Persicobacter psychrovividus: one gene and its partners. The main gene of each other region encodes a partner of the protein of the gene in region 2 in a complex. Links are inferred from orthologs where the notes say so. Each region holds a gene or a part of one and is shown on either strand. Other genes may lie near its edges.

Region 1 (2,989 bases), 1.9 Mb from region 2 along the record:
TGCTTCATGATTTAAAGATACATGGATGCTACTATTCTTTCCAAAAAAATCAATGAATGGCAGTTTTTGGTCAATGAAGAAATATTTATTACCCACAGGTTTCTTTGAAGAGGTTTATACAAAGGTCGATTACAAATCAATAGAGTGCATAAGACCTTCAGGGAGTCTATCGCGTGACTCTGTCTCGTGATAGGAAAATTCAGGTAAGCGCTATCAGGGGCTGTTACACAACCATAACCTGATTTTATATCACGAAATTTTATTTGGCCACTGTACGGGCAGACCCAATGTCATTAAGTTAAGGATTTTGAGGGACACAGGTCTAAATTTGAAATGCTCGTAGAGGCGTTATTCTTAACGACTCACGTAACAATTTGAATAAATCTAAGAGGAAACCTATAAAATCACCATTGAATTAGACGTTAAAAATAACGTCTCTACAGGATAATGCGCTTAACTTAATGACATTGCGGGCAGACCTGTGTGTCTGCCCAAATCATCATAAATTTTGTATCGTTTGGATACACACACGGGTGCATCCGTACAGCTCACGAAATAATCTTTTGTGCTAAATCCATAGAACTGAGTTGTGCGACAGCCCCTGATGGCAAAAGTGTTTACCCTCCTACTGTGATGCACTCAAATCAATATCCAAAATAAAAAAATCACGGCAACCCTCTAAATCAAGGTAATCATGGATTATAATTCCTTACAACATGATCTTAAAAACAAAAAAACCGATAAGCAGGAGCCTATCGGTTTAAATTATTTATAATATTTTAGGTCAGGCGCATAAGCCAGGCCCTACCATATTTGCTATTTTGTTTAATCTTTCAAAGATTCGAAGTCGAAATCCTCCAAAAACTTGGTGGTGAAATGTCCCGTCTTGAAGGTCGGGTCATCCATCAGCTTGAGGTGGAAAGGAATCGTTGTTTTGATCCCTTCGATGACAAACTCCTGCAATGCACGCTTCATACGAATAATGGCGCGCTCACGGGTTTGTGCCGTAACGATCAATTTGGCGATCATCGAATCGTAGTTTGGTGGAATGGTGTAGCCAGCATAAACATGCGAGTCCACACGTACACCACGTCCGCCAGGGAAATGAAGGTTGGTGATTTTTCCAGGTGACGGACGGAAGTCACGGCCTGGATCCTCAGCATTGATTCGACACTCCATAGACACGCGCTCAGGGTAACGATCGGAAGCCGAAACTGGCTGACCTGCCGCCATTTTGATCTGATCTTTGATCAAATCCACTCCAGTTACCTCTTCAGTAATAGGGTGTTCCACCTGAATACGGGTGTTCATCTCCATGAAGTAGAAATCTCCATGCTTGTCCACCAAAAACTCTACCGTACCTGCGCCTTCGTACTTCACCGCCTCTGCAGCTTTCACTGCCGAACGGCCCATACGCTCACGCAAATCCTGATCCAAAGCCGGAGAAGGGGTTTCCTCTACCAACTTCTGGTGACGACGCTGAATGGAACAATCACGCTCAGAAAGGTGAATCGCTCTTCCCGTGCTGTCGCCTAAAACCTGGATTTCCACATGGCGAGGCTCTTCAATGAATTTCTCCAAATAAAGGCCGTCATTACCAAAGGCTGCCGCAGATTCGCGGCGGGCATCGTGCCATCCTTTTACAAACTCATCGTCGTTGTTGGCCAGGCGCATTCCGCGTCCGCCACCACCGGCGGTAGCTTTAAGGATTACAGGGTAACCCATTTCTTTGGCCAATCCAAGACCTTGCTCTACAGAATCCAACAGGCCTTCAGAACCAGGAATGGTCGGTACACCTGCGGCTTTCATAGTCGCTTTGGCGGTTGCTTTATCGCCCATCCCCTGAATCATTTCAGGAGAAGCACCGATAAATTTAATATCATAATCACGACAGATCTGGCTGAATTCTGCATTTTCAGACAAGAATCCATAACCTGGGTGAATAGCATCTGCATTGGTAATTTCCGCCGCAGAGATAATATTCTGAATTTTCAGATAAGAAGCGTTCGATGGTGCAGGACCGATACATACCGCTTCGTCTGCAAATTTCACATGTAAACTTTCCTTATCAGCAGTAGAATAAACTGCAACCGTTTTGATGCCCATCTCGCGACAGGTGCGAATCACACGCATGGCGATTTCGCCGCGATTGGCAATCAGAATTTTCTTAAACACGATGATTGAATTTAAGGTCAATAAAAATGTCCGACATTGGGTACCCAAAAATCAGCAGGGCGCACCAGTGAATAAAAAAAGCCCAAACCGTAGTCCAGGCTTTTAAATTATTTCGTCGGATCTACCAAGAAAAGTGGGGTATCAAACTCTACAGGAGTAGCGTCGTCTACCAAAATTTCTACGATTGTACCGCTTACTTCAGATTCAATCTCATTGAAAAGCTTCATGGCCTCAATGATACATACCGTCTGACCTGCCGAAATCTTGTCACCTACATTCGCGAAGGCTGGAGATTCTGGATTGGCAGACTTGTAAAAAGTACCAATCATTGGTGCTTTAATCGTTACCAAATTAGCATTGGTCTCTGCTGCTGGCGCTGCTGCCGGCGCAGGAGTTGAGGCTGGTACCTGGGACACTACGGGTGCTGGAGCGGCTGCCGGCGCAGCTGCTGCTGCAGCGACGGTTTCTACTACGCGAGTAGGTTGCTCTGGCTCACGAACGACAGAAATTTTAAATTCTTCCGTTTCAATTTTTACCTCGTTAAGTCCTGACTTAGAGATAAAGTCAATCAGGCTTTTAATCTCTGATGGTTTCATAGGGTTATTATACTTTTACACGTTCCACATACGATCTCGTACGCGTATCGACTTTTATCGTATCCCCTTGGTTAATGAATAGGGGTACTTGAATTTCAGCACCAGTTTCCATGGTGGCTGGTTTAGTAGCATTTGTCGCGGTATCGCCTTTAATACCTGGCTCAGTGTAAGTTACCTCCAAAACCACATGAGCAGCAAGCTCACAAAGCAATGGACGC
Region 2 (5,150 bases):
TATTCATAAAAGCCAATGGAGGAGGCGTTGCAGTTCATTCCTGCATACCAGCTAAGTTGGCAGGCTTCTTCCCCTGTAAGGCCAAAGGGCTGAGCGAGGGAGCTTCCGGGGGCGTCAGCAGACCTGATGGCCGCACAGTCGAAGCTGTAGGCTTCTGCGCTTCGGATATAGGGTTCCATTTCTTTGATATCGGCGCGTACTTGTCCAAGCCGAATGGTGTCGAAATTCAGGTGGTGTAGTTTTGAAAGGTCGTCGGGATCGCACAGGTAAGACTGGAAACCGAGGTGGATATAATGCTGCAGGGTACTGGGGTCCTGAAGCAGTAAATTTTTGAGAAATCGCCTGTTAAATGGCTGCTCCTCGTCGGTGAGCAAATCGAGGTAGGCATCTATGTTGAGCAAATTTACCGGCTGCTGGAGGTTCTTGTAGCCCTGGTATTGGCCGATGGTGAAATCATGTGAGCCACCGATAATAATTGGGATGATCTGGTGCTGGATCAGCATGGTGCAGACTTCCCGAAGGCGGCCACGGGTTTCTTCAGCATCAATACCATTACGGATGTTACCGAGGTCAGCGATACGATATGGCGGGGTGCCACAGTGCAGCTGATAGAGTTTCTTGCGGATTTCCATGGCGGCCTGCTTAACGCCGTCATTTTCGTCGTTGCCGCCATTATCCTTGAGGCCAACAATGGCCATATCCACATTTTCAAGGCTTGGCAGGTGTGTCCTGAAAATTTGCGACTGGCTGATGGTGCCATTTTTTGGCCAGGAGATTTCTTTAAAAAACAACTCACTGATGGGCGAGAGGAAAAGCTCAAAATTCAACATGACGAACGGGGTATAGTGCAAGGGGGAAGGTACAAATAATGCTTTTTAGATGCATAAGCTGAAGCGGAAAATTTTGGAGCGCAGCTGGGCTGAGCCCATAAAAAAAGGGCCATTGCTGAAATCAGCAATAGCCCTTAATATGATCTTAAAGCGAAGTATTATCCTCCGAAGTCGTCAAAGCGGATGTTCTCTTCAGGTACACCCATGTCATCCAACATCTTCAATACCGCTGCGTTCATCATTGGAGGTCCACATAGGTAATATTCGATATCTTCTGGCTCGTCGTGCTTGCTGAGGTAGTTGTCCAACAATGCCTGGTGAATGAAGCCTGTAAAGCCGTCACCTTCATCTTCCATATCTTTCTTCACTTTCCAGTTATCTTCTGGTAATGGCTCAGAAAGGGCGATGTTCATTTTGAAATTTGGAAACTCCTGCTCAATTTTTTCAAAGTGATCCAGGTAGAACAATTCCTTTTTAGAACGTCCACCATACCAGTAAGAAACTTTACGGTTGGTTTTTTCCGTGTGGAAAAGGTGGAAGATCTGTGCACGCAATGGCGCCATACCTGCACCACCACCGATGTAAACCATCTCGCGGTCCGTGTAATTAATGGCAAACTCACCGTAAGGTCCTGATACCATCACTTTGTCTCCTGGCTTACGCGAGAACACATAAGAAGAACAGATTCCCGGATTAACTTTCATCCAGGTGTTGTTTGCGCGATCCCATGGAGGAGTAGCGATACGGATGTTCAGCATCACGATATCTCCCTCGCCTGGGTGGTTGGCCATAGAATAAGCACGGTAAATTGGCTCATCATTCACCATTTTCAAGTCCCAAAGTCCGAAGTGATCCCAATCCGACTGGTAAACATCATTCGGGTGCCCAAGTTCTGGGTGAGGAGTGATGTCCATGTTCTTGAACTCAACGGTGATTTCTGGAACGTCAATCTGAATGTACCCACCAGCTTCAAAGTCCATGTGCTCTCCTTCAGGAAGGCGAACTTTGAATTCTTTAATAAAGGTTGAAACGTTATAGTTAGAGATAACCTCGCATTCCCATTTCTTAATACCAAAGATTTCTTCAGGAATGTGAATCTCCATATCGTTTTTAACCTTCACCTGGCAAGCCAAACGAACGTTATCTGCTTTCTCAGCTCTTGAAAGGTGGCCTTCTTCTGTAGGAAGAACGTCTCCACCGCCTGCTGTTACCTGGCACTTACACATTGCGCAAGTTCCTCCCCCACCACATGCTGATGGCAAGAAAATCTTTTCAGAACTCATGGTTGAAAGAAGTGTTGACCCCGCAGCGGTAGTCAATTCTTTTTCACCATTGATCATGATTTTCACCGGACCCGATTGTACCAGTTGAGATTGTGCAAAAAGAAGCACAAATACCAATACAAGGATCAGCACAGTAAAGGCGATAACACCAGCTAAAATAATACCTGTCATCGTACTTAAATGATTTGATAAATGATAATTTGCCTGCCTTCAGGCAAGCCCCACAAATATAATATTGTCTTTAAAAAGGGAACATTAATTTGAATGTTAATTTCCCTGAAAAACGAAAAAAGATGAAGATTTTCAACAATTGTCAAAATCTTCATCTTTTATATAGGTAATAATTGTTAGTGTTTTAACAATTACTTAATCATTTTCAGTAATGATGAAAGTCGCTGTTTTACGTGGCGACGATCAACGATAAAATCAAGAAATCCGTGTTCGAGTACAAATTCAGCACTCTGGAAACCTTCCGGCAGATCGCGGCCAATGGTTTCGCGGATAACACGTGGGCCAGCAAATCCGATCAATGCGCCTGGTTCAGAAATGTTGAAGTCTCCGAGCATAGCATAAGAAGCCGTTACCCCACCCGTTGTTGGGTCCGTCAGGTAACTTACATAAGGCACTTTCGCCTCAGCAAGTAAGTGCAGTTTTGCCGATGTTTTGGCCATCTGCATTAATGAGTAACCAGCTTCCATCATTCGTGCACCACCAGATTTGGAGATCATGATGAAAGGGATTTTATGCTTGAGGGCGTAGTCGATCGCTCGGCTGATTTTTTCACCAACAACAGACCCCATAGACCCACCAATAAAGCTGAAATCCATGCAGGCGATCACGACCTCTAATTGGTTCATTTTACCTACTCCCGTACGGCAAGCATCAACAAGGTTGGTTTTCTCCTGCACGCTTTTGATGCGCTTAGGGTAAGGCTTACTGTCCACGAAATTTAGCGGGTCGCCAGAGCTCAGGTTTTTGTCCAGCTCTTTAAACTCATTATTATCGAATAAGATCTCAAAATACTCTTTTGAACCAATACGCACATGGTAGCCATCTTCAGGGCAAACATAGGCGTTTGCTTTGAGCTCTCTCATGTGGATAATAGATCCCGAAGGGGTTTTATACCATAGACCTTCTGGAGCATCCATTTTATCTTTGGTCGAGGTTTTGATCCCTTTATCCGTTCTTTGAAACCAAGACATAATTTATGTGGGTTTTATTTTCTTATAGTAAGATACAAATTGGCAAATAATCAAGGGCTTAACAATCGCAAAAAATGGAAACTAAGCCCTTAAATGAATACAAATATATTTACTTATTTTGTTTAAACAATAGTTTTTATCATTCCCACTGAGCGGGATTGCACAGCGAGCCTGTTTAATGAGTTGATAATTAAAATCTTATCCTTGCTGATGAGCGGACTGATTCTTTTGAACCGATTTCATTTCCGTTCGCAGCAATTCCACCATGGCGGCAGCTTTCTCCGCTTGCGCTTTGTATTCGCTGACTTTTTGGCCGAGGTCCTCTTCGCGGCGGGCGGCATCTTCCTGCGTAGCCTGGAGTTCCTCCATATTTTGTCTCATCTCCTCTTCCTGTGCCCGGAGTTGCTCTCCTTGCATTTGCGCCTCCTCGAGTAAATACTGTGTTTTTTGATTGATGCGAAGGGTATTGATTACTGAGGCGAAGTTTTCACATAGCCTTTCAATAAACTCAATTTTGTAGGCTTCGAATTTTGTGAAAGAAGCGATTTCAAGTACCCCATAGATATTGTCATTAACTTTCAGCGGTACCACCAAAAGGTTTGTAGGCGTGGCGGCGCCGAGCCCTGAGGTAATCTCAAGGTAGTTTTGTGGCAAATCCGTCATATAGATCGTTTCCTGTTCCTGAAAACATCTGCCAGCAACGCCTTCACCAATCATGATTTCCTTTTCCAGAAATTTCTTGCGGTCGTAAGCCAGGCAGGCTTTAAGTTCCAGGACAGGGTGGTCGCGATTTTCCTCCTCCAGCAGAAACAGTCCCGCCTGATTGGCTTCAGTATATTTCACCAGTTCGGCCACAACCTCTTGCGACATTTCCTCAATGCCTTTGGAGGTGTCGCGGGTAATTTCACTAAACCTGGCAACCCCAGTGTTTGCCCAGCTGCGTTGTTTTTCTTCTTTTTTTCTTTCCTGTTCCTGAATATGTGCCGATTGCAGGCTGTCTTTCATCCCCATCAGCGCATTGCCCATGGAGTCCTTATTACTTTTGGGGTTAATTGTTACCTCGAGGTTGTTATTACCGATTTCTTTGGCAAAAGAGGAAACTTCCTTCAGTCGGTCAATAAGCTGATTAAGCGACTCTCCCATCATTTGTGCTTCATCTCTTGATTTGATGTTCAGCTTTTCAATGCTGTCCACTTCTCCGTCGGCCAATTGCTGTAAAGCGTGGGTTGTTTGCTTGATTGGGGAAGTAACAAAATGTGCTAAAATGAACATAAAGACGATCAAAAAGACCAACCCAAACATCATCATGATGGAGGCGTCTTTAGTCAGGGCCTCTGCACGGCTTACAAAAATAGACAGGGGAATCTTCAGTGCAAGGCTCCAAGATTTGTGGGTCCCTGCAGGGGTAATGGGCACAAAAGTAATGAAATATGGTGTGGCGCCATCTTCTATGGAGTAGTTGAAAGATTCTCCGGTAGATATTTTGTCGATTAGCTGAACGTCGGCAGGGAGATTGTCGGCAATTTCAGACAAGGATAAACCAATTTTTGATTCGTCAGGGTGGCCTACAATAGTACCTTCATTGGAAAGTAAATACGCCTCAGCGCCAGGGTATGGCTGAATATTTTTAACGAGTTTGGCAAAGTTGCCCAAGTCGAGGTCAGAGGCTACAATTCCAGCGAATTTTCCGGAAGGCAGCACTAATGGTGCCGCCTGAGAACTCATCAGTAAACCTTTCAGCTGATCGTTCAGCAGGTCCTGATACGGTTCCGCTAAAACTTCTTCGGGGTGTTGCTTGGTCTGATAATAATAGCTGGTTGGGTTGGCGATGTTGC
Region 3 (2,750 bases), 1.9 Mb from region 2 along the record:
ATCGAATCGTAGTTTGGTGGAATGGTGTAGCCAGCATAAACATGCGAGTCCACACGTACACCACGTCCGCCAGGGAAATGAAGGTTGGTGATTTTTCCAGGTGACGGACGGAAGTCACGGCCTGGATCCTCAGCATTGATTCGACACTCCATAGACACGCGCTCAGGGTAACGATCGGAAGCCGAAACTGGCTGACCTGCCGCCATTTTGATCTGATCTTTGATCAAATCCACTCCAGTTACCTCTTCAGTAATAGGGTGTTCCACCTGAATACGGGTGTTCATCTCCATGAAGTAGAAATCTCCATGCTTGTCCACCAAAAACTCTACCGTACCTGCGCCTTCGTACTTCACCGCCTCTGCAGCTTTCACTGCCGAACGGCCCATACGCTCACGCAAATCCTGATCCAAAGCCGGAGAAGGGGTTTCCTCTACCAACTTCTGGTGACGACGCTGAATGGAACAATCACGCTCAGAAAGGTGAATCGCTCTTCCCGTGCTGTCGCCTAAAACCTGGATTTCCACATGGCGAGGCTCTTCAATGAATTTCTCCAAATAAAGGCCGTCATTACCAAAGGCTGCCGCAGATTCGCGGCGGGCATCGTGCCATCCTTTTACAAACTCATCGTCGTTGTTGGCCAGGCGCATTCCGCGTCCGCCACCACCGGCGGTAGCTTTAAGGATTACAGGGTAACCCATTTCTTTGGCCAATCCAAGACCTTGCTCTACAGAATCCAACAGGCCTTCAGAACCAGGAATGGTCGGTACACCTGCGGCTTTCATAGTCGCTTTGGCGGTTGCTTTATCGCCCATCCCCTGAATCATTTCAGGAGAAGCACCGATAAATTTAATATCATAATCACGACAGATCTGGCTGAATTCTGCATTTTCAGACAAGAATCCATAACCTGGGTGAATAGCATCTGCATTGGTAATTTCCGCCGCAGAGATAATATTCTGAATTTTCAGATAAGAAGCGTTCGATGGTGCAGGACCGATACATACCGCTTCGTCTGCAAATTTCACATGTAAACTTTCCTTATCAGCAGTAGAATAAACTGCAACCGTTTTGATGCCCATCTCGCGACAGGTGCGAATCACACGCATGGCGATTTCGCCGCGATTGGCAATCAGAATTTTCTTAAACACGATGATTGAATTTAAGGTCAATAAAAATGTCCGACATTGGGTACCCAAAAATCAGCAGGGCGCACCAGTGAATAAAAAAAGCCCAAACCGTAGTCCAGGCTTTTAAATTATTTCGTCGGATCTACCAAGAAAAGTGGGGTATCAAACTCTACAGGAGTAGCGTCGTCTACCAAAATTTCTACGATTGTACCGCTTACTTCAGATTCAATCTCATTGAAAAGCTTCATGGCCTCAATGATACATACCGTCTGACCTGCCGAAATCTTGTCACCTACATTCGCGAAGGCTGGAGATTCTGGATTGGCAGACTTGTAAAAAGTACCAATCATTGGTGCTTTAATCGTTACCAAATTAGCATTGGTCTCTGCTGCTGGCGCTGCTGCCGGCGCAGGAGTTGAGGCTGGTACCTGGGACACTACGGGTGCTGGAGCGGCTGCCGGCGCAGCTGCTGCTGCAGCGACGGTTTCTACTACGCGAGTAGGTTGCTCTGGCTCACGAACGACAGAAATTTTAAATTCTTCCGTTTCAATTTTTACCTCGTTAAGTCCTGACTTAGAGATAAAGTCAATCAGGCTTTTAATCTCTGATGGTTTCATAGGGTTATTATACTTTTACACGTTCCACATACGATCTCGTACGCGTATCGACTTTTATCGTATCCCCTTGGTTAATGAATAGGGGTACTTGAATTTCAGCACCAGTTTCCATGGTGGCTGGTTTAGTAGCATTTGTCGCGGTATCGCCTTTAATACCTGGCTCAGTGTAAGTTACCTCCAAAACCACATGAGCAGCAAGCTCACAAAGCAATGGACGCTCTTCCTCAGCCAAGAATAAAATCTCTACCATTTCGCCTTCTTTCATCAAGTCGGCATTATCTACAGACTCTACTGGAAGATTTACAGACTCCCAAGTATTGGTGTCCATAAAGTTCAAACCGAAATCATCGGTGTAAGAAAATTGGTGCTGACGACGCTCAATACGTACTGGATCAATTTTATGACCAGAAGAGAACGTATTATCGATCGTCTTTCCTGTCACTACATTTTTCATCTTCGTACGTACGAAAGCTGGGCCTTTCCCTGGCTTAACGTGCTGGAAATCAGTAATAATGTATAATCCAGATTTGAATTTAATACATAATCCGTTTTTAATATCAGCGGTAGTTGCCATTATTTATATCTTAAATTTTCTAATAGTTTCTTTCTAAGTAAGGAAACTCACCATTCATACACCTATTTCTCAACGGCGCATAAAAGTAAGGTTTATCCTTTATTTCAGCAAAATAGAAGCCAATTATTTTGAATCGTACCCCCATTTAAGGTAAACTGACCCCCAGGTGAAGCCGCCACCGAAGGCTGCAAGAATCAGGTTGTCACCCTTTTTGAGTTTCTTCTCATAATCCCACAAACACAAAGGAATAGTGGCGTTGGTGGTATTGCCGTAGCGGTCGATGTTCATCATCACCTTCTCCACTGGCAAACCTACACGGCGGCGAGTGGCATCAATGATTCGCAAGTTGGCCTGATGAGGCACCAGGTAAGAGATTTCTTCAGGAGCAAGCTGGTTGCGCTCAACAATCTCGGCAGAAACATCAGCCATTTT

What was found. The genes of interacting proteins can lie anywhere in the genome.
Region 1: the proteins of accD (region 2) and accC are in contact, whole or in part, in a solved structure (PDB 8UXZ), measured with the Escherichia coli proteins. The link is inferred for Persicobacter psychrovividus from one-to-one orthologs.
Region 3: the proteins of accD (region 2) and accB are in contact, whole or in part, in a solved structure (PDB 8UXZ), measured with the Escherichia coli proteins. The link is inferred for Persicobacter psychrovividus from one-to-one orthologs.

Annotation. Positions count from the first base shown.
Region 1 is NZ_AP025292.1:1,004,639-1,007,627, reverse strand. It holds accC (acetyl-CoA carboxylase biotin carboxylase subunit), read right to left. Parts: upstream 2,176-2,989; coding sequence 826-2,175; downstream 1-825. Other genes in the region: efp (elongation factor P), read right to left, coding at 2,779-2,989; accB (acetyl-CoA carboxylase biotin carboxyl carrier protein), read right to left, coding at 2,283-2,771; AABK40_RS04635 (sensor histidine kinase), read right to left, coding at 1-8. UniProt on the Escherichia coli protein: This protein is a component of the acetyl coenzyme A carboxylase complex; first, biotin carboxylase catalyzes the carboxylation of the carrier protein and then the transcarboxylase transfers the carboxyl group to form malonyl-CoA.
Region 2 is NZ_AP025292.1:2,926,379-2,931,528, reverse strand. Bases 1,396-4,284 are described here. They hold accD (acetyl-CoA carboxylase, carboxyltransferase subunit beta), read right to left. Parts: upstream 3,316-4,284; coding sequence 2,476-3,315; downstream 1,396-2,475. Other genes in these bases: AABK40_RS12615 (GAF domain-containing protein), read right to left, coding at 3,514-4,284; nqrF (NADH:ubiquinone reductase (Na(+)-transporting) subunit F), read right to left, coding at 1,396-2,284. In the rest of the region: AABK40_RS12630 (formimidoylglutamase), read right to left, coding at 1-830; more of nqrF, read right to left, coding at 989-1,395; more of AABK40_RS12615, read right to left, coding at 4,285-5,150.
Region 3 is NZ_AP025292.1:1,003,851-1,006,600, reverse strand. It holds accB (acetyl-CoA carboxylase biotin carboxyl carrier protein), read right to left. Parts: upstream 1,745-2,750; coding sequence 1,256-1,744; downstream 1-1,255. Other genes in the region: AABK40_RS04615 (beta-ketoacyl-ACP synthase III), read right to left, coding at 2,442-2,750; efp (elongation factor P), read right to left, coding at 1,752-2,318; accC (acetyl-CoA carboxylase biotin carboxylase subunit), read right to left, coding at 1-1,148. UniProt on the Escherichia coli protein: This protein is a component of the acetyl coenzyme A carboxylase complex; first, biotin carboxylase catalyzes the carboxylation of the carrier protein and then the transcarboxylase transfers the carboxyl group to form malonyl-CoA.